One region of the Secundilactobacillus paracollinoides genome, then DNA from elsewhere that is predicted to be linked to it. Evidence: riboswitches for the same ligand, from Rfam matches in the RefSeq annotation. Region 1 holds a riboswitch; each other region holds the start of a gene.
The links. A riboswitch is a leader RNA that binds a small molecule or an ion and turns the genes downstream of it on or off. The one in region 1 is predicted to bind thiamine pyrophosphate.
Positions count from the first base shown of each region.

Region 2: linked by a shared signal. The riboswitch ahead of cytX (putative hydroxymethylpyrimidine transporter CytX) and the one ahead of AYR61_RS08280 (ECF transporter S component) in region 1 are both predicted to bind thiamine pyrophosphate.
Region 3: linked by a shared signal. The riboswitch ahead of thiS (sulfur carrier protein ThiS) and the one ahead of AYR61_RS08280 (ECF transporter S component) in region 1 are both predicted to bind thiamine pyrophosphate.
Region 4: linked by a shared signal. The riboswitch ahead of thiM (hydroxyethylthiazole kinase) and the one ahead of AYR61_RS08280 (ECF transporter S component) in region 1 are both predicted to bind thiamine pyrophosphate.

Region 1 is NZ_CP014912.1:1,945,724-1,953,124, reverse strand. It holds gene AYR61_RS08285 (MFS transporter) at 735-1,967, shown strand; TPP riboswitch at 2,017-2,106, shown strand; gene AYR61_RS08280 (ECF transporter S component) at 2,217-2,789, shown strand; gene AYR61_RS08275 (ABC transporter ATP-binding protein) at 2,805-4,244, shown strand; gene AYR61_RS08270 (energy-coupling factor transporter transmembrane component T family protein) at 4,241-4,903, shown strand; gene AYR61_RS08265 (hypothetical protein) at 4,969-5,322, shown strand; gene AYR61_RS08260 (hypothetical protein) at 5,424-6,032, opposite strand; gene AYR61_RS08255 (bifunctional 5,10-methylenetetrahydrofolate dehydrogenase/5,10-methenyltetrahydrofolate cyclohydrolase) at 6,287-7,159, opposite strand.
Region 2 is NZ_CP014912.1:1,342,749-1,350,149, forward strand. It holds gene isdE (heme ABC transporter substrate-binding protein IsdE) at 1-881, shown strand, start outside; gene AYR61_RS05675 (FecCD family ABC transporter permease) at 955-1,920, shown strand; gene AYR61_RS05680 (ABC transporter ATP-binding protein) at 1,901-2,683, shown strand; gene rpsN (30S ribosomal protein S14) at 3,024-3,293, opposite strand; gene AYR61_RS05690 (metal ABC transporter solute-binding protein) at 3,678-4,595, shown strand; TPP riboswitch at 5,036-5,137, shown strand; gene cytX (putative hydroxymethylpyrimidine transporter CytX) at 5,238-6,419, shown strand; partial or broken gene thiW (energy coupling factor transporter S component ThiW) at 6,441-6,891, shown strand; gene AYR61_RS05705 (GNAT family N-acetyltransferase) at 6,932-7,375, opposite strand.
Region 3 is NZ_CP014912.1:656,049-663,449, forward strand. It holds gene thiE (thiamine phosphate synthase) at 1-613, opposite strand, end outside; TPP riboswitch at 835-927, shown strand; gene thiS (sulfur carrier protein ThiS) at 1,064-1,264, shown strand; partial or broken gene thiF (sulfur carrier protein ThiS adenylyltransferase ThiF) at 1,275-1,935, shown strand; gene AYR61_RS02680 (thiazole synthase) at 1,952-2,731, shown strand; gene AYR61_RS02685 (hydantoinase/carbamoylase family amidase) at 2,734-3,963, shown strand; gene AYR61_RS02690 (dicarboxylate/amino acid:cation symporter) at 3,975-5,210, shown strand; gene AYR61_RS02695 (DHA2 family efflux MFS transporter permease subunit) at 5,273-6,688, opposite strand; gene AYR61_RS02700 (SDR family oxidoreductase) at 6,885-7,401, opposite strand, start outside.
Region 4 is NZ_CP014912.1:549,010-556,410, reverse strand. It holds gene AYR61_RS02215 (hypothetical protein) at 1-165, shown strand, start outside; gene AYR61_RS02210 (aldo/keto reductase) at 247-1,098, shown strand; gene AYR61_RS02205 (oxidoreductase) at 1,938-2,834, shown strand; TPP riboswitch at 2,859-2,962, shown strand; gene thiM (hydroxyethylthiazole kinase) at 3,076-3,867, shown strand; partial or broken gene thiD (bifunctional hydroxymethylpyrimidine kinase/phosphomethylpyrimidine kinase) at 3,883-4,688, shown strand; gene thiE (thiamine phosphate synthase) at 4,681-5,325, shown strand; gene AYR61_RS02185 (lectin-like domain-containing protein) at 6,002-7,401, shown strand, end outside.

The DNA of each region.
Region 1 (7,401 bases):
TGCTAACATGTCGCTCCGTTCCGCCGGTCGGCCCTGCAGGCTGAGGTGGGTCGCTCTGGGGAGTTATTGAATGTCTTGTCCGAAATTCAAGGATCTCCTACGTCTCCCGTGTTCGTAACCGGCCAAAAGACAGCCGCTAACGAACACCGACACCACAGCCTGCAATGCCGACCGGCTCCACTACGCTATGATACTTGTCATGGTCTTCTTGGTTAGTGAGTCTTCAAAAGCGGTGTCATGAATCCTGTTAATTAATCTTTCCAGTGGCTAGCATATTGTGCGAAGCATTGCTGTCTATGGGTTTACTAGCAGTTGAGGGCGGATTCTCCGCAAACTAGGGCTAACGCCATGGCGATGTTTAGCTAATGGTAAAAAGGTAGCTCAACGTCAGTGGAATGGAGTAATTTGGCAGGTTGTCGTGGTGTCGACATCAGTTAGCGACCGTACTTTGGTCGGTTACTGATGTGCGAGACGATGAAGATCCATTCGAGAGCTGCGCAGCAGGAATCGAATTAGCTGCATCGCGAGCCACTTCGACAGCCTGCCAAATTGCGGAATGCAACGGACTCGCCCACCCCTTTCCAGCATCCCAACAATCACCAATAAGCAACGCATTATCTCAAAATAATAGTTGCACGATCAAAAAATCTATGCCACAATACAACCAACAAAGGACGGTTGTGGCCGTCAAAAATAACGAGTGCCTGTGAGCATTCATTTTGGAGAAATTGAATATGGAAACAACTGTACATGACCACGCGTTAACCACCAACCAAAAGTGGACGATTGCCTCAACGTCAGCTGGATTTGCTTTGGAGAATATGGATGTGTTATTTCTCTCGTTTGCACTTTCGTCGATCATCGCTGAATTACACATCAGCGGTGCTCAAGCTGGATTGATTTCATCGATCACCAATTTGGGGATGTTAGCGGGTGGTATTTTGTTTGGCGTCATTGCGGACCGGTTTGGGCGGGTCAGGACATTTTCGCACACTGTGTTTATTTTTGCGATTGCAACGGCGCTGATGTACTTTGCAAGTAACATCACGCTCATCTATGCCTGCCGGTTCTTAGCAGGCGTCGGTGCCGGTGGTGAATACGGTGTCGGCATTACGCTGATTGCAGAAAATTTCAAGCACAAAAATATTGGTAAAATGACCTCGGTTGCTGCCATCGGTGGTCAAATTGGGGCAATCTTAGCCGCAATTTGCGCGTCGTTGATCATCCCAACGCTGGGCTGGCGGGCACTGTTCTTGTTCGGGCTGATTCCAGTGGTGCTGACCTACTTTATTCGGCGTCACTTACACGAATCTGATGAGTTTATTGCTGCTAAAAACGCCGTTAAAGATCCGCGGAAACGGGTTCGGATCAGCGCCCTTTTTAAGACACCGCAACTCGCTTATCAATCCGTTGCATTAATGGTCATGGTTATCGTACAAATTGCCGGCTACTTTGGCCTGATGAACTGGTTGCCCTCTATCATGCAACAAAAACTCGGTCTCAGCGTTTCTGGCTCCTCCCTCTGGATGATTGCCACAATTGTCGGGATGAGTATTGGGATGCTGACGTTTGGCTCTATTCTGGATTACTTCGGACCGCGGCGTGCATTCGGCATCTTTCTGTTATGTTCAGCCGTTTCTGTCTTCGGTATCACGCTGGCGTTTAACGAACTCACCCTGCTGTTTGCCGGTGCAATTCTCGGCTTCTTTTCAAACGGGATGTTTGGCGGTTATGGTGCCGTCATTAGCCGGCTTTATCCAACGGAGATCCGGTCAACTGCTAACAACGTGATCGTCAATGTTGGTCGAGCAATCGGTGGTTTTTCATCCGTCGTCATTGGCTTCCTGATGGACCGCTACTCGCTGACTGTCGTCATGGGCTTCCTGGCCGTTCTCTACGTCATCAGCTTCATCACCATGTTGACGATTCCAAGCCTTCGCAGACTTGGTCAAGTTAATGAAGGTTAGGGTCGTTGATTGCATTTGAAATCGTTTCCGTGTAAAATGGTGCTAAACTAAACGTTATCTGGGGTGCCTTTTGGCTGAGATACACCCATTGAACCTGATCTGGTCAGTACCAGCGTAGGGAGAATAATGAATGAACTGTGCAATTTTTGAAATCATAAAAAGCCAAAAGGACGTTTTCAGGATAACTGAAGGCGCCCTTTTTTTGCAGTCAGATCTCGTTTAGTACCAAAAATTTTAGGAGGTATCATCATGAAACGTTCAAATGCTTGGCATTTACGCGACATTATCTTATTAGCTTTAATTGCGATCTTCTGCGGTGTTATTTTTTGGGTGATCGGTCCGCTCTATAACATTTTGACCGTTGCTTTAACGCCAGTTGGCCTTGGACCGGCTGCAAACGACATTCTCATGGGCGTCTGGTGCATGGCTGGTCCCCTGGCCGGCATCATCTTCAAGCGAATCGGTGCCGCCTTTCTTGGTGAATTCTTAGGGTCCGTTGTTGAGATGTTTCTCGGCGGCCAATGGGGCGCTAGCACGATGATCTCTGGCGTTGTCCAAGGGATTGCATCCGAACTTGGGTTTACCTTTACCGGCTACAAGAACTTCAACTGGTTAGGTCTTAACATGAGTGTGCTGACGACAACGATCATCACCTTTGCTTGGGACATGGCACGAAACGGTTACGCCAGCTACCACTTCGGCTTACTGATTGCGCTGTTCATTATCCGGCTGATCTCAATGTGGGTCTTTGGCGGATTATTATCAAAAGCCATCACCAACCTGCTAGACCGTACGCATCTGTTGCAAACACAAACTCGCTAGAATTGAGGTTTTATAATGGCTACCGTGTCTGTTAACCACCTATCATTTGCATATACTGCTGAGGATGAAACACCCAAGGCCACGCTGACCGATCTCTCGATGACGTTTAAGAACGGCGCGTTTACCCTGCTCACTGGGCCATCAGGGTCTGGTAAATCAACCCTTTTGAAACTCATTGCCGGGTTGTACCCAGCCTTTTCCGGCAAAGTAACTCACGGGACGCTGACGCTGAATGACCAGCCATTGTCAGCAATTACGCCGACGAAGCGTAGTCAATTGGTGGCCATGATGTTTCAAAATCCCAATCAGCAATTCGCAATGGATACCGTGGAAAACGAACTGATTTTTGCGTTAGAAAACCAACAATTAGCCCCATCAGATATTCCGCCGCGCATCGACAAGGCACTGGATTTTCTTGAAATCACAGCGTTACGCGACCGCGTGCTCAGCACGTTATCGGGCGGTGAAAAACAAAAGGTGGCCCTTGCCGTCATCGTTGCAATGGATTCTGATACGATTCTCCTCGACGAACCATTTGCCAGCGTGGACCCTGAGGCCCGCCAACTGTTGCTGGGTAAACTCTCTCAGTTGCAACGTGAACAGCATAAAACGATAATTTTAGCCGACCACGATTTGGAAGATTACGGTCGCTACATTGACCAACTGATCGTGATGAATGCTGACGGCACCGCGTTGACACGCCTTTCAGATGCTGAAAAAGACCAGCGATTGGCGGACTTCAGCCGGAGTAAGACCGACCAGGTAACATTCGCACTGCCAACCCAAACGGAAGACCCAGCAATTCAACTCAGTGGCCTTAAATTAACGGCCGGCACCCGAACGCTGCTTGACCAGGATCAGTTTACGTTCTATCAAAATCGGATTACATTACTGACTGGCCCCAATGGCGTCGGTAAATCAACACTGCTTGACGCGATGGCAAAGCTTCATCCGTACGCTGGTTCCATTCAAGTCAAAAATCAAGAAGTTCATAAGTGGGCGAAACGCAAATTCTATCACCATCTCGGCATCGTGTTTCAAGACGCCGAAGAGCAATTTTTAAACGTCACCATGGCAGAGGAGCTTGCACTGTCGACGAAGAACAGTCAACAAGCTGCGTACTTTAAAGACCGCTTGCCAGCCATGTTGCGCCAGTTACGGCTAGATGGTATGGCTGAGCACGTCGTCTATTCTCTGAGCGGTGGTCAGAAAAAGAAGCTGCAAATTCTTGAAATGCTGATGATGGGCACGCCAATTTTGTTATTCGATGAACCGTTTACGGGATTGGACTTCAGGTCGATGCAACAGGTCATCGTGCTGATGAAACAGGTTGCGCACGACTGCCATCAGACCTACATTATCGTTAGCCATCAGCTGTACGGCATTGCAGACCTGATCGACTATCACGTTCAATTGCGCGATCAGCAGCTCACTTACGAGGAGGCCCTGTCATGAACCCAACATTTAAATTTGCGCTGGCGGTGTTGATTGCACTTGAAATTTCATTCACCAGCGTGTGGGTGATCAACGTCGTGCTGGCGGTGTTGGGGCTGCTTGTCATTTTGTGGCACCGGACCCCATTAAAACGAGTTGGCCTGTTGCTGCTCGTACCACTGATTCCGGCAACGGCACTGGCTGTTGCCATGTTGATGCAGGGCCGTGGCGACAACAATGTGCACTTCGCCACCGTTTTGTTCACCCGGATCTACGCCTACGTCTTTGTAGGGTCCGCTGCTACGTTAACGACCCCTATTCAAACGTTGGTGATGTCATTGGAACAAAACGTGCACGTTCCCAGCAAATTTGCCTATGGTTTTCTCGGTGCTTTCAATCTCATGCCGAAAATCGTCAGTGAGGTTGCAACGATTCGTGCCGCTGGGCAAATGCGTGGCCAGGTCTTACATTTCTGGTCGCCGCAGTTATATTTCAAGGCCATCCTGGCCTCACTGAACTGGTCTGAAAACCTCGCTGATGCCATGACATCCCACGGTTTTGTCGAGGATGCGGCCAGAACCCACCTCACTGTTATCACAATTAAATGGTGGGATTGGGTGCTCGTCATTGTGCCACTACTGGTGCTTCAAGTTGGGCTGTTTGCCGTTCATTTACCGTAATCTCATTATTTTCTAACCCAGTTTTCAAAAAAGTTATATAATGATGACAAAAGAAGGTGATGGATATGAAACAAAGTTCACTCAAGTTTACAACGTTATTTGGTGTTATCGTGATCGTTATCGGTGTCATCCTTGAAGTTGGTGCCCTTTTCTACCATGTTGGCAGTCTCGAATCTGCTGAAATTGTTTTCACTGGCGCCATTGCCGTTACTGTGGGTCACGCGTTTTTCGGACTCGACTCACTTACACTTTCACTGGTGTTGACCACCATTAGTTCGCTTGGGGTTGGCTATTTTGTTCTCATTCAAACCCATCTGAATTGGTTGTGGGCCATCATCGCTTTTGTCGCCTTCTACGCTTTTATTCTATCCATGTTCAAGCTGCGCGACACCGTTCGCCATCGGCATCAATCATGGTAGACCTAAGCTTAGATCAACCCGGTCAACACCGAGACGAAAATAACACCTCATGCAAGGGTCCAGCTGGATTCTTGCATGAGGTGTTATCTTTATTTTTAACATTAGTAAGCCGTACCAACAACGTAGTAGGTAGCACCGCCGTCATCGGAGCGTAGTAATTGCCCAGTAGAATTTGTTTTAAACCAAGCAACCGTTGGGCTTGTACTTGGATCAACGTACTTCGCCCGCATGTTCGGTGACTGATGGTTTTCACGCACCTGAACGGTATAGATGTTAGGACTGGACTGACTGATCTGCATGATCAGATCCTGACGGGCGTATGCACCGCTTAATAAGCGATAGATCCGTTCCGTAAGTGTACTCTGGTAAACCGTATGCGTTTGTGTTGCAGAACTGGTTTGGTCGGCCGATTGGCTGGTGGTTACGTCAGAACTTGTATCAGCAGAACTCGTGCTTGCTGCGTTTGTGGTAGACGAGGATTCCACCCGGTAGTTCGCGTCACTGTTACTATCGGAAGAAGCACTGGTTGACGCATTCGAACTGGACGACGCCTTATCCGCAGCCGAAGTCGTTGTCTTGTCTGACTTCTTAGTGGACTGACTCGTTTGCGTTTCAGCCTTTTTTGATGACCCTGATTGACTGGAATTGCCGCAGCCAACGAGGAGCACACTAAGTGCGAGTGGTACCATCAATTTCAAAATAGGTTTCATAATCGCGGTAATAACCAAGTATTGGTCTTACCCACCCTCCTTTGTCTTCATCTCTCCTTAATTATAGCATTAGTTGGGTGGAAAATAACGGTTTCAAGGACTAGATTTCATTAAAATGTAAGGGTTTCCATTACTGATATACCACAATTTTATTAAATGTGACGGGTGTCCTATGTCAACTGGCAAACGGCACAAAAAAAGAGGCCCAAAAGCAACAACTTTAAGGCCTCTTGCAAGTTACGACTATGATTGTCTTACACGTGTTGTCGTTCGCGCGTCTTACTAAATTTACCTTCTGCTAACTCTAAGGTTTGCTGCATCAGCGTCGTAATGGTCATTGGGCCGACCCCACCCGGCACAGGCGTAATCTTTCCAGCAACTTGAACCGCTTCATCAAAATCCACGTCACCAACAAGTTTTCCGTTTTCATCGCGATCCATACCAACATCGATCACTGTGGCACCAGGCTTAATATCTTGCCCCTTGATGAGGTGTGCCACCCCGGTTGCGACGACCAAAATATCAGCCGTCCGGGTAATACCGCTGAGATCCTGGGTAAACTTATGGGTATAACTGACCGTGGCATTGCGATTGAGCAGCATGGCGCCAAGCGGCCTGCCAACAATGTTAGAGCTCCCGACCATAACAGCATGTGCCCCTTCTAACGGCACGTGGTAAGTGTCCAACATTGTCATGATGCCGCGCGGTGTGCACGGCACTGGATAGGCTTCAGCACTATCTTCAAATAACCGGCCCAAGTTCACTGGGCTGAACCCATCAACATCCTTACTCGGTAAAATTGCTTGAATAATTGCCGATTCATCGATCTGTTGGGGTAACGGCAATTGGACTAATATCCCATGAATACTGGCGTCACGGTTGTACTCGTGAATCACCGCAAGTAGTTCATCCTGAGTTGTCGTTTCAGGCATCCGCTTATCAATTGAGGTAATCCCAACCAGTTTGGCTTTACGATGCTTATTACGAACATAAATCTGACTTGCTGGATCGTGACCGACCAGAATCACGGCGAGTTTCGGTTCGATACCAGCTGTTTTTAACGTATTCACTTTTTCAATAATGGCCGCATCCATTTGCTTAGATAACCCTTTACCATCGATTAACATCAGTGTCTCAAGTCTCCTTATGCAGTGTCAAAGTGGCGTCTCGTTTTCATTTTGTTTCAAACTAAGAAAGTGGTCTGAAACAATTTTCTTACAGTGCAATCATACACTGAATTAACCAGTTTAACAATCGTCAAACACAAACTTTAATTCTATATTCATTATAATTATTCGTATTATATGCCATTTCTCATTTAATTCGGCCATTAATGAAACCATCATGAGCGAAAAGCAAAAAGGCTCAG
Region 2 (7,401 bases), 600 kb from region 1:
TGAAATCGCCTCGAAAAATTGCCGGTATCGTGATCGGCATCATCATTGTTTGCGGAATTGCGGGCGCGTTGGCCATCCATGCCACGTCGTCTAAGTCGAAGAACGCGCGCATTGTCGCAACCACATACGGGATCGTACAGATTACGAATCGGCTAAAACTCCCATTGGTGGGGGTGCCGACAACCGCAAATAAGATGCCAGCACGCTACAAAAACGTGAAACGCATTGGCAGTCCGATGAGTCCGAGCGCGGAAAAGATTGCGTCAACGCACCCGACCACGGTGTACGCGGTCAGTGTGTTGAAGGATCAGTTTGGCAAGTCGTTTAAGCAACAGCATATTAAGCCGCATTTCTTATCGTTACAGAGCGTTGCTAATTTGAAGTCAACGCTGACACAAATGGGTAACCAGTATGACCGCAAGTCGGAAGCCAAGTCTGCCGTTAGCGAGATCAATCAGGCTGAAACGAAGGCTAAGAATCGGGCCGCGGGCAAAACTAAACCGCGCGTTCTAGTCCTAATGGGGCTGCCAGGGGCCGGTTATATGATCTGCACCAACAAGTCATACGTAGGCGACCTTGTTCGGCTGGCTGGCGGGAACAACGTCTTTTCGTCAAAGACGCAATCCTATGTGCAACCCAGTGATGAGGCAATTGCTAAGGCTAAGCCCCAGGTGATCTTACGCCTCGAACACGCGATGCCGACGATGGTCACCGAACAATTCAATACTGAATTTAAGCAGCAATCATTTTGGAAACAAACGCCAGCGGTGCAGCAAAAACGGGTCTATGACCTGCAGGAGCCAAACTTCGATGCGACAGCGAACATGCATGCCGCAAAGGCACTGGGCTTGGTTTCAAACTGGTTGTATCCAGCGAAATAGGATGATTAAACCAGATGTTCGTTGTGGACGTCTGGTTTATTCTATACATATGACAAAAAGGAGGAACTACCAAATGTCAAAAGCAGGCTGGGCATACACCGTGGTCTTGATCGGCCTCATTGTGACCTGCGTCATCGCGCTGATGTGCGGCGTGACCTTCTACACGCCAACACAGATCTGGCAGGCATTTTCGGGTCAACGGCCAGCCATTTTAAACAATATCCTGACGTTTCGGTTATCGCGGATCATCGCCAGTATGGTTGGCGGTGGTGTCCTCGCGGTGGCCGGCGCATTAAGCCAATCGGTGTTCCGAAACCGGTTGGCTGACCCAACGATTCTCGGGGTGACGAGTGCGGGCGACTTGTTCATTTTACTGGGCGGCTTTGTGTTGCCGGCGTTACCGTTTGAAAAACTGGTGTTGGCATTGTTAGGGGGTGCTGTCGCGTTGGCACTGCTGACCAACCGGCGAACCCTGAGTCAACCGTATATGCTGATTATTGTTGGGGTGGCGCTGAACTTGACTTTCCAGGGCTTCAATACCCTATTTACACAGGGCATCAGTGTGACCTCTGATACCAGTCTCAACGGCATCACGTGGTCATCAACGCTGATGTTGCTCCTTGTCGGCTGTGTGGGCTTGATCTTGGCGCTGATCCTCTCGCCGTGGGCCAATAATCTAAAATTATCGGATGAACAACTCATGACAGTCGGCATTCCCGTGAAAACAATGCGCGTGGGCTTACTGGCGCTGGTGGCTTTTTTGTCAGCAACAGTGACGTCGGTTTTGGGCACAATTCCGTTTGTCGGCATCATTGTGCCCAACGTGGCGCGAAAACTGGTTGGGCATGATTATCAGACGTTGATTCCATTTTCGTTACTGAGTGGGGCTTGGTTACTCTTGATCTGTGATACGGTTGGTCGGCTGATTATTTTACCGAGTGAACTGCCTGTGGCCACATTAATGACTGTCATTGGTGGCCCATTCCTGATTTGGCTTGTCTTGAAAGGGGGTCTTGGCCGTGGAACTGAAACACGTTAGTTTTGCGTATACTCCGGATCACCCGCTGGTAAAAGACTTCACTGCCCAAGTACCAGAAGGCCAAATTTTGACGATTTTGGGGCCAAATGGCGCGGGTAAGTCGACACTCTTAAACTTATTGGATGGTCAGTTAATGCCTAGTGAGGGCGAAATTTTGCTGGCTGATAAGCCGTCGGCAGATTATAGTTTGAAGGATCGGACCGCTCAGATTGCGGTTGTGAGTCAGCAACACCAAACATACGATGACATGACTGTCCGCGAAATTGTTAAGATCGGCCGACGTCCGTTTCATGGGTTATTGGATACGGTGACGGATGCTGAAGTAGCGCCGTTTTTAGATCAGGTTCAATTAACGGCATACGCTGACCGGGCACTGACTTCACTTTCTGGTGGTCAGCAGCAACGCGTATGGATCGCGATGGCCCTGGCACAGGAACCGAACTATCTGTTGTTAGATGAACCAACGACCTATTTGGACATTCGCTATCAGGGCGAATTGATGGCGTTGATCAAACAACTGCAACAGGATCAGAGCATGACCGTTATCTTGGTGCTGCATGATATCAACCAGGCGTTGCAGGTGAGTGATGCGGTCTGGCTAATTAAAAATGGGGCGCTGGTTCAGGCTGGGACGCCGCAGGATGTGATTAATGAGCAGTTGTTGAGTGATGTGTTTGAGATGACTGTTCGGATTGTGGACCTGCCGGATTACGGGCGGTATGTGATTCAAGTGCCGGAGGTTGTTGGACAGGATTTTGATTAGGACACTTATATATACGAAAAGCGTTCCGAGGATGGTCTTTTTTGACCGGGCTCGGAACGCTTTTTCTTTGGAGGTTTGGGGATTTTTATTTAGGAATAGTGTTTGATGCTTTTTATGCGGAGGGCTTACTTTATTTAGTGAACCTTCCAAGTTTTTTGGAGTGGGTTTTCGTTGATTTAGTGCTTGTTGCTGCGCTGGTTTTGGCAACGTAGCCGAAACGTGTTCCAGGGGGCTGAGGGCTCCTGCGTAAGGCACTTCGACCCAAAAAGTCAGGCCCGGACTTTTCGGGTCAAAGTGCCTTACGCTCCGCCCTCAAAGCGCCCCCTTCCACACTCTTATACTACCAACTAGCCTTCTTAACCCCCGGAATCTGCCCTAAATGCGCATACTTGCGGAAGTTCAATCGTGACATTTCGAACTTTCTCATATAGCCGTGGGGACGGCCGTCTATTCTGTCTCGGTTGTGCAATCGGACTGGACTTGAATCCTTTGGTAACTTAGCTAATGCTTCGTAGTTACCCTCTTTTTTGAGTTGCCGACGGATGTCAGCGTACTTTGCGACTAGTGCTTGTTGCCGTTGGAACTTTGCGATTTTTGATTTCTTTGCCAAATTTTGGCCTCCTAATGATGTAGTGTTTGGGTAATGGTGTTGGTTTTCTCGGCCACCGTGCCGAAACGTGTTCCGCAAGGCTGAGGGCTCCTGCGTAAGTAACTTCCGGCACAAAATCCAAAACCGGGATTTTCTACCGAAAGTTACTTACGCTCCGCCCTCAAAGCGCCTTGCTACACACTCTATAAAATGATCACGAACAATCTACCATATTCAAAAAGAATAACGGTTACGGTTTAGAATTATGCCTGAAAGTCGTTGTTAAAGCAAGTAAATAGCTTACGAATTTGTAAAACGTAACATTTACTATTTACAAAACTGGTTGACTTTGGTAACCTTTAAAACGTAATAATTACTATTTAAAATCATTTGGAGGTTATTGGTATGTTTAAAGGTAGATTAGAACGTAGTTTGGTCGCGATAGCAGCACTGATTGGGGTTGGTGCCGCTTTGACCGGTTGCGGGAAAGCGTCGACTAGTAGTAACGGCCACAAAATCGATGTGGTCACGAGTACTGATTTTTATGGTGGCGCGGCTAAGGCTGTGTTGGGCAACAAGGGGACGGTGCATTCAATCATCAATAAACCATCAGTGGATCCCCACGACTATGAGCCAACACCGGTTGTGGCCAAGCAAGTGCACGCGGCGGATGTGACGGTCGCAAACGGTATCGGCTACGATAGCTGGATGACAAAGCTGACGGCAAATAGTAAAGCGACTAACATCAAGGTCGGCGACGATCTAATGGGTAAAAGAGACGGCGACAATCCGCATATCTGGTATAATCCGGCAACGATGCCGAAGCTAGCAAATCAACTAGTAGCAACCTTTGCGAAGGCGCAGCCAAAGAACAAAGCCTACTTCGAGAAAAACGCGCAGACCTACATTAAATCACTGAAAAATATCCAGACTGAGATCACAACCATCAAACAATTAGCCCAAAAATTGCCGAATAAGCGCGTGTACGTCAGCGAACCGGTCTTCGACTATGCGTTGGAAGCAACTGGTTTTAAGGTCGCAAACAAGTCATTTGAAGAGGCTATTGAAAACGAAAGTGACCCATCGCCAAAGTCTATTGCGGCAATGCAGGCGGGCATTAAACACCACAAGGTTGCCTTCTTTGTCAACAACAGCCAGGTCACCAGCAAGACAACGAAAAATATTATGAACCTGGCAAAGGCCAACCACGTACCGGTGTTACAAGTCACAGAGACATTGCCAGCTGGCAAGAATTACGATCAGTGGATGATGAGTCAGTACCGGCAGTTGACGAAAATTTTGAAGACTGAAGTCGGAAAATAGCGGGATGTCTGTGTCTGGTTAACCAATAGTCATGAAAAATGAGTCCATTCAATTATGACTTGAGAACAACCGGCAGTCACCACGCCATGAGAAGCAATGCTGTTAATAGGCTAGGCACAGTCGAGGGCGGATTTCTCTGCAAACAGTCTTTGATTATATTTCGATAGTTAACAAGTGGAAAAAGTAATTTCAATGTCAGTGGAATGTAGTAATTTGGCACGGCGCTGTGGTGTCGACATCAGTTGGCGACCGTACTTTGGTCGGTTACTGATGTGCGAGACGATGAAGATCCATTCGAGAGCTGCACAGCAGAAATCGAATTAGCTTCATCGCGAGCCACTTCAGCGTCGTGCCAAATTGCGGAATGCAACGGACGTTTAACACCATCATTTTACAGACTTGCACAGAAACAAATAAACCGATAAAATTAAACTAAATTGAAAACGCACTAGGGGTGCCAGAAATGGCTGAGATAGAAGAAATTCTGATCCCTTCGAACCTGTTAAGTTAATTCTTGCGAAGGAAAGTGTCGACATCCATCGGGTAAAATAAGGATCTCTCACTGGTTGCGGTTAACCGTATTCAGTGAGAGATTTTTTGGGTTAAAGCGTCCGATGGCAGTTAAAATGAGGAGGGTTTCACTTGGGTAACACGAAGTTGAGCGGTTTGTTCCTGTTGTGGGCGGGGGCCGCGATTTCCATCGCTGAAATTGTAACGGGGACGCTGGTAGCGCCGCTGGGTTGGCTGGAAGGGCTGACGGCGATTTTGCTGGGGCATTTGATTGGCTGTTTTGTGTTTCTGCTGCCGGTTGGCTATTTGTCGGCTAAGCGAGACCAGACGGCGATTCAAGCAACAGGCTCAGTGTTTGGCAGCGCTGGCGTCGGGTTGTTTTCGATTCTAAATGCGGTTCAACTATTGGGCTGGACGGCGGTGATGATCGTCAACGCACAACAGGCGATGAACGGAATCGCTAAAACGCTATTCCACTACCAGTCTGCGGTGGTGATGTCAGTGATTGTGGCGGTTCTGATCGTTGTTTGGCTGCTGATGGATCACAACTGGCTGTTCAAAATTAACAACGCAATCGTTATTCTGTTAGCCGTTGGCATGCTGCTGATCCTATGGACGATCATTGCCCATAGCGGCGGACACACTGCGTCCAATTTGGCACCCATGAGTTTCGGGTCGGCTGTTGATTTGAGTGTGACCATGGCGCTGTCGTGGCTGCCGCTGATCGGTGACTACACGCAGCATACTGACAAAACGTTTCAGGCCAGTTTGGCCAGTGTCAGCGGCTACTTTGTGGCCAGTTTCGGCATGTTTGCGTTGGGGATGTTCACCGTTATTTTAACCGGTGAATCCAATTTTACAGTGGCTCTGTCGCAAACAAAACTGGGGTTGATTGCGCTGTTTATCATTGTGTTTTCAACGGTCACAACAACATTCATGGACGCCTATTCGGCAGCAACGAACATTGCTAATTTGGTCAAAGCCAAGCGCGTTAATGTGATTACTATCATCGTTACTGTGCTTGGTTTGGTGATTGCGCTGGGCGTTTCTATGGCGTACTACGAAAACTTTCTGTACGCGATTGGGGCCGTTTTTGCGCCGTTGTTTGCGATCCTCTTCGTCAGTGTGTTCTTCATGCACGCACGGCTAGCCGTATGGTTGAACTTTGTTTGGTGGTTAATTGGTGTGGTGGGCTATTCCTGGCTGCAGAAACTGGACTTCTTTTTGGGGACAACGTTCTTCCTGGCGCTTATTTTGGGTGTCGGCGTCTACCTGACTGGTCTGGTGGCTAGGAAATACCCATTGCTGGACTAGACAAAGGGGTTATTTGGTCTCATGACAAAACGCGTTTACTATCTCGCCATGACGTCGGTGCTGGTGGCACTGGGCGTTATTGGTGGCAGTTTATTTGAATTTACGGTCGGTGTTGCCAAGGTGGCACCAATGCAACATTTGATCAATGTGGTTTCAGGCGTGTTACTCGGGCCATGGTTGGCAACCACGCAAGCGTTTTTAACGTCCTTGATCCGCAACTTGATGGGAACGGGTACAATTCTGGCGTTTCCCGGCAGCATGTTCGGTGCTTGGTGAACTCATTGGCACAGGCATTATTGGCGCCTTTGTGGCTTACCCGATTGCTGCGCTATTTCTGGGAACGAAGGGCGCACTTTGGGTGTTTGTCCCGAGCTTTTTCTTGAGTGCTTTGGTTGGCGTGATTGTTGCCTACGTTGTGCTGAAAAGCATGTGGGCGACGGTGATCAAACCGCAAATGGATCGATTGAAATGAAAAAAAGCGATGGTCACCAGTAACCCGGTGGACATCGCTTTTAGTTTTGTTTTGGCATTAATACCATATCTAAGTGTGGAATATCATCTTCAAGATAAACATCAGATTTAGGTTCAAACCCAAATGATTCATAGAATTCTTGTAGGTATGCCTGCGCTTGAATCTTGATCGGCTTATTCGGGAAACGTTGTGCAATCACGTCCAGCGTTTCTTGGACGATTTTTCTGCCAAGGCCATCTTTCCGAAATTGGTCAACAACCAGTACCCGACCGAAATTTACTTCGGTGTCTCTATTCATGACTCGGGTGTAGGCTTGTAGGTCGCCATTATCGTTAAAAAGGGCCACGTGCAGGTCGTCGAAATCATCATCGTCCACTTCCTGATAGGAACAGTTTTGCTCGACCACGAAGACCGCAACACGGGCTTTAAGGATGGTAATCAGTTGTTGGGGTGTCAGTTCATCAGTTTGTTTGATAAGAAGCATACGCATTCCTCCCATGAATTAAATGA
Region 3 (7,401 bases), 1.3 Mb from region 1:
CAGCTGTCCGCAGTGCCTCTGTTGCAGCAATCGTATCCTCCGCTTGCATAATGGCCGAAACAACTGCGACGCCATCCACGTGAGCGGGCTGAACTGCCGCCACATTGCTGGCCTTCAACCCACCGATCGCATAGACTGGAATCGGCACCCGCGCTTTAATCTCTGCCAACGTATCGACGCTGGTACGCACCGTCTTAACGTGGGTCGTCGTTGGAAAAATAGCACCGACGCCCAGATAATCCGCGCCCTCACGCACTGCCCGGTCAGCTTGCGCAATCGTTTTGGTAGTGGCACCGATGAGTTTATCCGGTCCCAAAATTTGGCGAACGACCGCCACTGGCAGATCACTTTGACCAACGTGAACGCCGGCAGCGTCCACCGCCTGGGCAATGTCCAACCGGTCATCGATCAGTAATGGCAGGTCGTAGCGGTCAGTAATCATCTTGACGCGTTGTGCCAATCGGAAATAGTCACCACTGGCCAACGTCTTCTCCCGTAGTTGAACGAGGTCAACCCCAGCCTGGCAAGCAAGTTCTAACCGTTCAAAAAAGGTGTCATCCGTTAATCCGGTTCGGTCAGTTACAAGGTATAACGGTCTGTTTGTTAGGGTCATGAAACCATCCTCCCGACTCAAAAATAGTATTGCACTCGCATTCTAACGAACAATTTCTCGCTTGTATAGTCAGACTCACCCTCACCGAGCGCCAAAATTAAATTGCTTCATCAGAGCAAAAAAACAAGAAAAACAACAAAAACGTCTTCGGTTGACATTTTAAATCGAGTCGGTTATAAATATAAGCGAAGTCACACCTAGTGACGCAAAACAAAATATGCAAAGTTCGTCTGGGGTGCCGGCAACGGCTGAGATAATACCCATCGAACCTGATGTAGTTGATACTACCGAAGGAAGCGCGACTTAAAACTGACTTGACTTAACTGGCGAGCCCGCTCCTTCAATCAAAGAGCGGACTCGCTTTTTGGTTGTGGGACGGCGCCATCACGACCCGGTTGAGTAAGCGGTTTCAGTCTCCTGCTTCGGGTATCTGAAGAGGAGGCTTTTTTGATGGTTATTGTAAATGGGACAGAAGAACAGCACGTTGCCGGCCAGTCGATCACGGCGTTTTTAACTGCCCGTGACGCACCAATTGACAACGTGGTGGTGGAATTGAACGGTGAGATCATTCACCGACCACAGTTTGACGACACGCAACTTAACGAAAACGACAAGGTGGAACTCATTTCCTTTGTCGGTGGCGGACGCTAGGAGGGACACTATGTCAGAAACAGTTACGGAACCAACGATCCAAGGCATGCCCATTTCGGATGTCTATGCCGGCATGAAGGAACGCAACGTCAAGGATTCCACTGAAAAATTGACGGCTACCCACGTTGTTATCGCTGGCTGCGGCGGTCTTGGCACTAATATCGCAATCGCCCTCACCAGAATTGGTGTCGGTCGCCTGACCCTGATCGACTTTGACAGCGTTGAACTCAGCAACCTCAACCGGCAACAGTTTAAACTCAGTCAGGTGGGCATGCCTAAGGTCGTGGCAATGAAGCAGAACCTGCAAGAATTCAACCCGTTTGTGACTATCGATACCGTCCAAACGGAAGTGACCCGAGACAACGTGCCCGACCTATTCAAGGACGCAGACATCATCTGCGAAGCCTTTGATAACCCAGCTGCAAAGGCACTGCTGTTGGATGCTGTCAGCGCCGTTTTTCCTGATACCCCCCTCGTTATGGGGACCGGGATGGCCGGCGTGCACAGTGCCAACACCGTGACCACGAAACATCCGCGCCCCAACCTCTACATTGCCGGCGACGGTGAATCCAAAGGGGGCAGAGGGATTAATGGCACCACGGGTCATGGTCGCTGCCGGACACGAAGCCAACATGATCACCCAATTGATTTTAGGCGTGACCGAACTTTAACAAAGGAGTTTTATAAATGACAACTGATACTCAGGATTTACTCACCATTGCGGACCATACTTTTTCATCCCGGTTCATTCTCGGATCGGGTAAATACTCCTACGATTTGATTGATGCTGCAGTGACGCACGCAAAGGCCCAGATCATCACCATGGCCCTGCGTCGGACCGCCTCAGCCGAGGAGAATATTCTCAACTTCATCCCGAAGGACGTGACGATTTTACCCAACACTTCTGGGTCGTCTAACGCTGAAGAAGCCATTCGAACGGCTCGTCTTGCCCGCGAACTCAGCGGCAGCGACTTCATCAAGCTGGAGGTCGTTCCGGATAAAAAGTACCTCATGCCGGACAACGAAGAAACCGTTAAGGCGACTGAAGTTTTGGCAAAGGAAGGCTTCATCGTGATGCCATACATGTTGCCGGACCTCAACACTGCCCGTCGTCTTGTCGATGCTGGTGCCGCCACCGTAATGCCATTGGCTGCCCCAATTGGCACAAATAAAGGCCTCGCAACCAAGGACCTGATTCAGATTCTCATCGACGAGATCAACGTCCCAATTATCATCGACGCCGGTATCGGCCGACCAAGTCAGGCGGCCGAAGCCATGGAAATGGGGGCAGATGCCATCATGGCCAACACCTCAATGGCAACGGCCAAGGATATTCCGTTAATGGCAGAAGCCTTTCGTCTCGCCGTTGAAGCGGGTCGAAAAGCCTACCTCGCGGGTCCTGGACGGGTAATCGAACACGGTGCGGTGGCCTCATCACCACTGGCCGGTGTCAGTCAGAAGGCCTAACCATGATGACCAATGAAACGGCAATGCAGCCAGCAATCGCTGACCTGTTTCAGCGGATCATTCACCTTTCCGATGGCACGACCGGTCAAAATCGGTTGGTGTACACACCTCGCTGGGTCGCTGCCCAAAAGGCCTTAATAGCTTTTGCAGTGGCGCAAGACCTGAGCGTCAGCGTCGACGACTACGGCACGGTCTACATGGATCTGCCGGGACGCGCAACAGCGCCAGCTATCGCGACGGGTTCTCACATGGACACCGTTGTTCACGGGGGCCAGTTCGACGGCCTGTATGGTGTTCTGGGTGGGCTTCAGGCATTGCTGACCCTCCGCGACCGTCATGGCCAGCCGCATCAGACGCTGCGCGCCATCTCATTTAGCGAAGAGGAAGGCAGTCGTTTTCCGACCACATTCAGTGGGTCCAAACACTACGCCAGGCTTGCTGATATAACTGGGTTGACCGATGATAGCGGCGCATCATTTGACACCGCAAGGATCACCGCAGTAACCCAGCTGCAGCAACTCCCTGGCGTCACTCGGCAGCTGCCAGCTCTGCCCAAGTCGTTTACCGAACTGCATATTGAGCAGGGACCGCGTCTGATCACTACTGGCCGCACGATTGGACTCGTCAGCGCCATTGTGGGCCAGCGTCGTTTCACGATCACCGTAACCGGCACGGCCAATCACGCGGGCACCACGCCCATGAACCAGCGGCACGATGCACTACAGGCTGCCATCACCTTAATGTCACAGTTGCGTGTGACCGCAGCAACGGCAGAGTCGCAACTCACATTCACAGTGGGTCAGCTGACGGTTTCGCCGAACACGTCAAACGTCATCCCCGGTAAGGTTGTCTTCACAGTTGATTGCCGGCACGCTGACGACACTGTCTTAGGCGCCTTTGAAACGGCCATGCGCCACCTCGTCAATCAAACATCAGCGCCCGGCATCACCGCGTCGATCATCAGGTGGGTGCACGATAAGCCGGCACCGTTAGCCGCCCCCTTACTGGCAGCTAACCGCATGTTAGCCACCCAACTCGGATTTGATCCCGTGGTGATGGACTCGGGTGCTGGCCACGACAGTGAGATCATGAGCCGGGTCACCCCAACCACCATGATCTTCGTGCCCAGCGTCAACGGCATCAGCCACGCGCCAAACGAATACACTGCACCAGAGGATTTAGCTGCTTGCATTAAACTGCTCACCGCAAGTCTGTTCCAGCAAGCCTATTGAGGAGGCCCCGCATGCACAAAGTCAGTCTGACCACCCAAATCACCATTGGCATGCTAGTGGGTGCCATTGCCGGAATGTTGTTTGGCAAAAACGTCAGCGGCGTGACTGTGGTGGGTGATATTTTCTTACGACTCATCCAAATGGCAGTCGTGCTGCTGATCTTCGGTGCTGTTATCGAAGCCCTCGGCAGTCTGAACCCGCGTGACCTCGGCCGGTTAGGTGCCAAAACTGGGCTCTGGTTTCTCATGACCACCCTGCTGGCCGCCCTGGTTGGACTAGGCACTGGTCTGCTTTTTAAACCTGGCCTGAGCGTCCACTTAGACCAGTTGCGCAAGACCCCCGTCCACCTCAACACCCCGACCAACATCAGTCAAACCATCCTGAACTTCTTTCCAACCAATATCTTTGACGCCCTCGCTAAGGGCAACGTCATTCAGGTGATCATCTTCGCCATCCTGTTTGGCCTCGTCCTGAGTCAAGCCAACAAAGACGGTAAGTTCAGCCAAGTTCTGACGCTGGTTAAACAAACTAATCAACTGACCGTTAAGCTAGTAATGCTGATCATGAAGGCCGCCCCGCTTGGCATCGCTGCCCTTATCGCAGGCGTTGTTGCGGACAATGGCAGCCAAGTTTTTCTGCCGCTGCTGACCTTTCTGCTGATTTACGGTCTGGCAACCGCAGTGTTTCTCATTGCGCTCTTCTGCGTCATCAGTTGGGTGGCGAAAGTGCCGTTGATTGGCCTTGTGCACGGCTTTACGCAAATGATCATGGTGGCCTTTACCACCACAAGTTCCGCCGTTGCGTTGCCGGTTGAAATGAGTGATGCCCAGTCCAAACTTGGCGTCAGCAAACCAATCAGCCAACTCGTTTTACCCCTTGGCATGGCACTCAACAGCAACGGGCTTGCGATGTATTTGTCTTTGGTGTGCGTCATGCTCACGCAACTTTACGGCATCCGCGTCACACCGATTGCACTGGTTCAAATCGTGCTGCTATCCGTACTTTCCTGCCTTGGCACCGTTGTGGTCCCGGGTGGCGGACTGGTGGCGCTAACGATCATCGTACCAACGCTGGGGCTTCCCCTGTCGAGCATCGCATTATTCGCTGGCATCGACTGGTTCTCAGGTATGTTTCGGACCGTCACTAACGTTGTGGGTGATACCACGACTGCGATTGCGCTGGCCGCGGGCGAGGATGAGCTGGACCGCGCTGTTTATCATAGTGATAAGGTGTCTGTTAAGCACTAGTTCTTCGCCGAGACACCAAAAAATCTCCTTTAAACTTGACGTTTAGAGGAGATTTTTAGTGTCTAAAAAACACTTTTTGTTGTCTTAAGTTGTGCTTGCTTTCTAAAGTTCACGATCATCAACCCAAAGGCGACGATTGATAGCACCACTAGCAATATAAAATCATGTTCACTGCCCTGTGCTGACAAAACTGCCTGGGACAAATGTCTACCGCTTTCCTGGCTGCTGGTCAACAGAGTTGCCATAATTGCCGTACCAATTGCCCCCGCATACTGTTGGCTGGTACTGAACATCGCGTTGGCATCCTGTTGTAATTTCAAATCAACCTGTTGAATCCCATTGGTCATGGCATTTCCAAAACTAAAGCCAAAGCCGATACCAAAAACCAGATAAAACAGGACGATCAGTGTATTTGTCAGATGCAGACCAAAACTGGCAAACAAGACCATCGCAATCACGATAATGGCGCCACCGATACGAATGGGTACCGCCGCACCGCGGTTATCCAGCATCCGACCACTGAGCGGTTGAATGACAGCAGCGGCCAAACTGCCTAACAGGATGGCCGACCCTGCAACCAGTGAGTTGGCTCCGAAAACTAATTGACCATAGTTTGGCAACAGATACGAGATACCGATATTGATCAGCTGTAACAGAAAATATGGAATGAGACTCAACACTAACGTTGGTGATTTAAAAATAGCGAGGTCCAATAAAATCCGTTTTGAATGTGTGGAATGGTAAGCAAACCATGCCAGCACAAGTAGACCAACAACCAGAAATCCCCAGAATTGTATGCTGATCCAGCCATAGGTACCGGCATCTGTAAAGCTTTCGGCAACTAAGAAAAACGCCACCGCCAGCAGAATAAAGCCGAACGTGTCAAACGGATCACGGTGTGTTTCGAATTTCTGAGGAATGGTGAAACTCCCTAGTAACACCGCGATGACAACGACGGGTAGAATAAACCAGAAAATCTCACGCCACGTAAACAAATACGTGCTCATGCCGCCATACGTTGGGCCCAGCGATGGTGCAATCCCAACCACCATACTGCCAAGACCCATGAATGAGCCTAACCGCGCAACGGGAATCTGCTGCAGAATAATTGCAAATAACAACGGGATGGCGTATCCGGTTGCCACCGCCTGAATCAGCCGACCAATCAGCAGCACTGTAAAACTTGGTGCTAATGCACACACAAAACTGCCGACAATGAATGCCAGACCGGCAAAAATAAAAATGCTGCGAATCTTAAAGCGACGTTGCACAAAAGCCGAAGTGGCCATGGTTAACGAAACCAGCAACAGGTACCCGGTTGCGATCCACTGGACCACGTTCATGGGTAACCCAAACTGTTTCATCAGCGTTGGGAATGTCACGTTCATCGACGTTTCAACGAGCACGCCGCAAAAAGCCATTAGACTTGCGCCAAGAATGGCAAGCAACGTCTTCTTGGGAATGGCTTGATTTTCCAAAATAAGGATCCTTTCTACAAATGAGGCATCATTAAAATGTCCCCAAGAGGTAACGAGAATATAGTGCAATCGTTGCACTCAACGCAGTGAAAATGGTCGTGCACAACTCTTTCAAGTATAGGAGTCCTCGTGAAAATTACAATCAAAAAAACCTGCCACTTATTAGGTTAAGCAGCAAGCTCTTTTAATCGCACCATTATTTTTGATACCGCGCCTTCAAAAAATGCGCCATATCTTCCGGGTCACGCCCAGTAATCGTCTTAAAGTCGGTTGTGACAGCACCAAGTTCACCCTTGGCACCACCAGCGTACATCGACCCCAGCTCATCGCCGTCACCCTCAGGCGCATAAATGCGGCCAAATTCAGCAACGGAAACAGGCTTGTAGCCGATCTTTTTACCGGTAACTTCAGTCATAATTGCCCCCAACTTATCCATGGTATAGGCCTCAATCTGGGTCACCGTGTACACCTGACCGTTATTGCGCAATTCTGGTTTCACGGCAACGGTCGCAATGGCTTCAGCACTATCGTCTTGGGCGATAAATGACATCGCAGCATCACCAACCGGATAGATCAAGGCTTGGCGTTCAATTAACTCAGGCAGATAAGGCACCAGCGGATCGGCATAAAGTGAGTTCTTAACCACCGCGTACTGCAGGCCGGAACCCGCTAACCGCCGCGGTGCGTAGGCGTAGTATGGCGACATGGTGGAG
Region 4 (7,401 bases), 1.4 Mb from region 1:
AACCAACTGATCACAATTTCAACAGCTGAAACAAACAAGAAGGATCGCTCCTTCTGGCAATCGTTGAAGGATATTGCGCGAGCAAAAATCTGGGTGCCAGTCACTAAGGGCACGCATCAGCTTCTCCAATATGATTGGTTGACCGTTGCACCAGAAATGGCGTAAGGCAAAATAATTGGCTTTGAGGGCGACTCTTGCTACACTGGTATAGGTGTGATAATTGCGTTGAAACAAGGAGGAACCCCAATGTCATTAACGGATACGTACCAGTTAGCAAACGGGACCAAGATTCCAGTGATTGGATTTGGTACCTGGCAGTCAGCGGATGGCGATGAAGCCTATCACGCAGTTCTGGATGCCCTGAAAGCTGGGTATCGTCATATCGATACCGCCGCAGCGTATGGTAACGAAGACAGTGTTGGCAAGGCCATTAAAGATTCTGGCGTTGACCGTGACGAACTCTTCGTAACGACCAAGCTGTGGAATGCGGATCATGGTTATGATGCAACTAAGAAAGCCCTAGAAACGTCTCTAGCAAAGCTTGGCTTAGATTACGTCAACTTGTACCTGATTCACTGGGCAAACCCAGTTGCTTTCCGGGATAACTGGGAAGAAATGAACGCCGGTTCTTGGCGGGCAATGGAGGAAGCATACGATGCTGGCAAGACAAAAGCAATCGGTGTCTCAAACTTCCGGCCCAAACATCTGGATGCCCTATTAAAGACTGCTAAGGTAACCCCAATGGTGAACCAACTGTTCATCAATCCGTCCGATCTCGAACCAGAAGTGGTGGCGTACAACGATGCCCATCATATTTTGACTGAAGCCTACAGCCCATTTGGGACAGGGAAGCTGGTCAAGAACAAAGGTATTACCGCGATTGCTGAAAAATATGGCAAGTCCGTTCCTCAATTGATCTTGAGATGGCAACTCCAGCATGGTTTCTTACCATTGCCGAAGTCTGTACACACGCAGTACATTCAAGCCAACACCGAAATTTTCGACTTCAATCTAGCACATACCGATATGACTCAGCTAGATGAAGCTTTCAAAGGTGTGGCTGGTTATGCTCAAGATCCAGATACAGCGCGTTTTTAATCTAAACGTTTGCCATCACTAAACAGTGAGTTCTATTTTTAGATTCATTTAAACCATGCACACAACTGAAAAGCCGCGGCAGCCCTGTGAGACTGTTGCGGCTTTTTTCTATGGGTTGAGATTGCTTGGTGATTTCGTTGCATTTCGCAATTTGGCAGGCCGTCGTCGTGGCTCGCGACTGAGCTAACTCGATTTCTGCTGCGCAGCTCTCGAGTGGATCTCAGTCGTCTCGCACATCAGTAACCGACCCAAGAACGGTCGCTAACTGATGTCGACACCACGACGGCCTGCCAAATTGCTCCATTCCACTGATTGTGAGCAAGCTTTCACGGCTAGTTTAGCATCTCAGTGGGCGTTAACCCATGTCCGAGGAGAATCCGCCCTCGACCGCTAATAAATTTTCTGACAGCAATGCTTTTTACGGTGTTAGCTCAGAGTTGTGTTTCACTAACTTGTTTCATGATGTTCCTGTGAATGCTTTCCGGTTAATGTTAATTCGATCAGGATTTTAGCGAAGTGGTGCCGGTCGGCATTGCAGGCTGTGGTGTCGGTATTAGTTGGCGACTGTACTTGGGTCGGTTACTAATACGGGAGACGTTGGAGATCCTTGAATTTCTGAAAAGACATTCACTAGCTCTCCAGAGCGACCCCACCTCAGCCTGCAGGGCCGACCGGCGGAACGGAGCGGGAATTGAATGCTATTTTCATCAGAAATCTGTAGAATACATCATGAAATCTTGGCCGACCACCTAAATGCGTTATAATACATGTAACCACTTACAAAAATAGAATAATTGCGTGGCACCACTGAGTTGTCGCGCAGCCTGGAGGGTTTAATCATGACAAGTAAACGACCAGTTGCGCTGGTAACCGGCGCCTCATCAGGGATTGGGTTTTCGATCGCGAAGCATCTGTACCGCCACGGTTTCACGGTCTATGCGGGCGCTCGGCGCGTGTACCAAATGGGCGGCCTTGAAGCGCTCGGCATTCACACCACTTATTTGGACGTCACAGATACCGATAATATTCAGACCGTTGTCAAACAAATTGCGGCGGACGAGGGTCGGCTTGATGTGTTGGTCAATAATGCCGGTTACGGGGTGTTTGGTGCCATCGAAGAGGTACCGCTGGAAAAGGCGCATCAACAGTTTGATGTCAACGTGTTTGGTGTGACTGAAATGAGTAAGGCAGTTCTGCCAATCATGCGTCAGCAGCAGGATGGGCGGATCATCAATATTAGTTCCCTGGACGGCAAGATTGCCAATCCATTGGGTGGCTGGTATGTCGGGTCAAAGTTTGCGATTGAAGGCATCAGTGACGCAATGCGGCTTGAACTGGCAGACTTTGGTATCAAGGTCATCGTGATCGAACCGGGTGACATTAAGTCAGACTGGGCTAAGATTTCAGCCGAACAGTTGGCTGACGTCGCTGGCGATGGCCCTTACCAAGAGTTGTCCGCAGAAGCGGGTGCTTTTTTAAAGACCATCAGCGAGTTTGGGTCTGAGCCGTCAGTGATTGCGCGCAAGGTTACTTTTGCGGCGACTGTGAGACGACCACGTGCCCGCTATGCGGTTGGCGGCGGTGCGCCGGTTGGTGCGTTTGCACGGCGGGTGTTGCCGGACAGTGCCATGGACTTTCTGCTGCGACAAAGCGGCAAGTTGGCATTGAAGTATCAAAACAATAAGACAGACCCTGATAACCCAGATTTCGACGACGCTTCAGAAGTTGACGAGTAAAACGGTTACAGGTATGATTAAGACAAACAACACGAGGGGTGTCCCGTAACGGGGCTGAGATGGCGGTAACGTCTATCCCTTTGAACCTGTAAGGTAATGCTTGCGTAGGAACGTGTTCATCGATGACCGGGTAACCGGAAGTGGGTCGAACAAGAGACGTTCTTGTTCGGCTCTTTTTTGCGCACAACGTTGTTTTAAACCATAATTCACGTGTATTAGACACGTAGCGGAGGTTAGCAACATGAAAATTAGTTTATTGGATGAGATTCGAGAAAAGAACCCAGTGGTGTTAAACATTTCGAACTTTGTGACGGTGCAGGATGTGGCCAACGGCATCAATGCTATTGGGGCGTCACCGATCATGTCCGAAGAGATTGCTGAAACCGACGAGATGGTGGGGATTAGTTCAGCAGTTGCACTGAATCTTGGCGCGTTTTCAAAGCCTCAGGTCGACCATATTTTAGCCATGGGCCAGGCCGCCAATGCGCAACACCGGCCGCTTGTGCTGGATCCAGTTGCTGTTGGTGCAATTAGTTACCGGAAACAAGTAGCCGCTGATTTGATGCGCCAGTTCCAGGTGGACGTGATCCGCGGTAACGCCGGTGAAATTGCGGCGCTGGCGGAAGTTGCATGGGACGCTAAGGGCATCGATGCTGGATCTGGCAATGCTGATTTGGCAGAAATTGCGAAGACATGCGCTAAGAAACAGCACGCTGTCGTCATTTTAAGTGGCGAAACGGACTACATCACGGATGGTGAGCGCGTGGTTCGCGTGCAAAATGGGACACCACTGTTCCAGCTCCACGTTGGATCTGGTGACATGTTGAGCAGTATCGTGGGCGCCTTTTGTGCCGTAAGTGATGGCGATTACTTTGAAGCAGCGCAGACGGCTTGCCTTGTGTTTGCTGCCACGGGGGAGATCGTTGCCAACCAATTGGGCGAAGAACGTCCCGGCACCTTTGCGGCCCAGCTGATGGATGCGCTCCATCTGGTTTCTGTTGCGGATATTGAAAAAATTGCGAAGTTTGACTGAAAGGCGTGAACAATAGTGAGTGAAGAGGTTAATTCGTTTCCCCAGACCCTAACGATTGCGGGGACTGATTCCGGTGGCGGTGCCGGTGTGATGGCTGATCTGAAGACCATGCAGGAGCGCCACGTGTTTAGCTCGGCGGTCATCGTTGCCGTAACGGCGCAAAATACGCTGGGCGTCCAGGATTTTATGGCGCTGCCAAAGAAAATTATTGATGAACAGTTCGCTTCACTGGCGGATGATTTAGCAATCAAAGCCTGCAAGACGGGCATGTTGGCGGATGCCGAGCATGTGGACATCGTTGTGGATAATCTGAAAAAATATGATTTTGGCCCAGTTGTGGTGGACCCGGTCATGATTGCGAAGGGTGGGGCAGCGCTGCTGGCCGACGACGCGATCTGCTCCCGCTGGCAACGATCGTCACCCCCAACCTGCCTGAAGCCGAGCGCCTGACTGGCTTGAGCATCAAGAGCGATGCCGCCATGCGTGAAGCTGCCCAACAGTTGCAGGCTGCCGGCACTAAAAACATCATTATCAAGGGTGGCCACGGCAACACCGACACGGTTCGCGATTACGTGCTGCTGGAATCTGGCAAGGATTTCTGGCTGTCAGCACCGCGTGTCGATACAGTGCGCACCCACGGGACCGGCGATACGTTATCGAGTGCCATGACCGCTGAAATTGCGAAGGGGAATAGCATTGAAACGGCGATTCGAATTGCTAAGGATTATGTTGAAGCAGCTATTCGTAACACGATTCAAGTTGGTCATGGTCATGGCCCGCTGAACCACTGGGCATATGGGGAGGCGCACGCTAATGATTAGTTTTGAACCATCAATGTTAAAGGCTTACTTCATCTGTGGCACCCAAGACCTGAGACCGGATCAAGATCTGGTCGAGACGGTGCAGACCGCATTGCGAGCAGGCATTACAGCCTATCAGTTTCGGGATAAAGGCGCCGGTTCAACGCTGACACCGGAAACGCGATTAACGGTCGCAAAACGGTTGAAAGACTTGTGTCACTTGGCGTACGTCCCATTTATTGTGGATGATGACGTTGACCTGGCGAAACGCGTTCACGCTGATGGCATCCATGTTGGCCAGTCGGATGAAGGTGTGCAGTCGGTCATCGCTGAGATGGGAGACCAGGCGTTCATTGGCCTTTCATGTTCAAACGAGACTGAGATTAAGGCAGCAAATGCCATTGAGGGCATCGCCTATTACGGCAGCGGTCCGGTCTTCCCAACGGGATCAAAGGCGGATGCTGACCCAGTCATTGGGTTAGCAGGATTGCAGCATCTGGTTGAGCTGGCAACGCGGCCAGTGGTCGGCATCGGCGGCATTACGGTTGATCAGTTGCCAGCCGTGATCCAAACGGGTGCGGCAGGGTCGTCAGTTATTTCGATGATTGCGGGCAGTTCGGATATTGGCGGGGTTGTGAAGGCGATGAAAGAGGCCTAGAGCGTGGAAGGAGGCGGTTAAGAGGTGGAGCCTAAGCGACTTCAGGCAGAAATTCACGGTTCTGGAATTTGTGCCTGAAGTCGCTTAGGTGCAACCTCTTGCCTCCTGGAACGCGTTTCGGCACAGAAGCTAAGAAAGCAAAACAATAAAACGCAAAAAAACACGACGAGTAATTTCGACTTCTCGAAATAACCAGTCGTGTTTTTAGTCTCTAAAAGACGCCGCTCCCAAAATTTTTGTAATATTTCAACCCACCAATTTCACCCAGCATTTCCCAAGATGTATCTTTAAGAATTTAATTAAAATAAAATAAGCTTAATGAAACTGTATGACGATCTAAGACAACAAAAATAGCCTCAAATAATGCACGACAAAAACCACAATGTGTTGCTAATCGTGACTTATCATGAAAGCGGTTGGACAATACTGCTTATCAGAATACGCCCTGAATCCCCATTTAACAGGCGTGGTGTCTTACTTATTTTTAGTGATTGTATTTATTAAATGTATAAGTGAATTTAATATTACATAAAAATTACATATGTATTACAAATGTTACGTACAGCGTTCGCTAAATTCAAAAATGTGCTATCTTTAACTCAGTAAATATTTAATGGGGTTCACTGTATTACTCGTTAACTAACGAGTAAGCACCATTTTCGGGGAGATGGCATTTATGAAATTTAGTCGACATAATCAACAGCAACAAACAAAAGTTTTAAACGATAACGCACGGTTCAAATTGTATAAGTCAAAGACAAAGTGGCTGGTCAGCAAATGGGTCTTAGGGGTCATGGTCGTTACGGTTGCGGTTGGTATCGGCCTTAGTTTAGGGATGGCTGGTACGGCATACGCCGACACAACGGTTACTGATGTTCCAATGGATCAGCAAGCGACACCGTCTGAGCCGGCGACTGGATCAACTGATTCAACCAGTGACGTTACATCACAGGAGGCACCAGTTGATCAGCCAGCGCCACAGATTGATGGCACCACAACAACGGATACACCTGCCGAACCAAACTCAGTATCCACTACTAACGAGAATGACACGTTAAAAGGTGATGGTAGTGAAACGAGTACCACGCCGGTTGATGCAACACGGCCAATTACAGCAACGGATTCGCAATCGTCTTCGGAGTACTTTACTCCGGGAGAATCGGCCATTAAAAATGATGGGAAAACGTCAACCAGTAAATCGCCAACGACTACCGCGGATGAAACAGACGGTAGTTTTACGTTAACCCAGGATACTGTTAAAAATAAGGCCGGGAACATCATCTTCAATAACGATGTTGATATGACTCATGATTGGGAGATGAGTGGGTCCTTTAAATTCAGTAAGGACGATGACGCTACAGCGGATGCCACAGATACGAATGCCGATAATGATTCGGACTGGGGTGTTGGATTTAGTGGTTGGCAACTTGGTGATGGGGCAGGAATTGTGATTTCAGGAGCCACCCAGGACCAACTTGGTTTAGGTGGCGATGGCAATGCATTCGGTATCGGTGGTGTTGGCAATTCGATTGCGGCAGTTATTGATACGCATTACAACACACAATCTCAAACTGGAAAAGCTGCCAACGGTGTGAACTACACTGAGGTTGCTGACGAACCCGTTTCCACTGCTAGCGGTCTTGATAACGATCCAGGCACGTTACAAGTGATTGGAAATCGTTGGATTAACAAAAACGGTCACCCGGAAAATGGGGTTGCACTTGATGTGACTGGTACAAATGGCAGTCAAGATACGAGTGCTGGCGGAGCGGCAATCCGAAATGATGGTTTGAATCAAGCTGTTGTTAAATTTGTGACCACCAATGCAGATGGGTCCGTTGTCACTCCAGACGTGGACTCAGAGAAGGCTTATTCACCATCGAGTGCAGTAGGGTCTTCCACCGCAGCTAACGCATCTGGTGAACACTTTGTTGCCACTTGGAAACCAGATTTGACCACGCTTGATCCAACAACGGGAACCGTGAGTGGGACTTTGACGGTGACCTGGTACGGCAATGATAGTGACGCCTACAAAAATGGGTTTACCATTTCCACTAAATACACGGCTTCAACGAA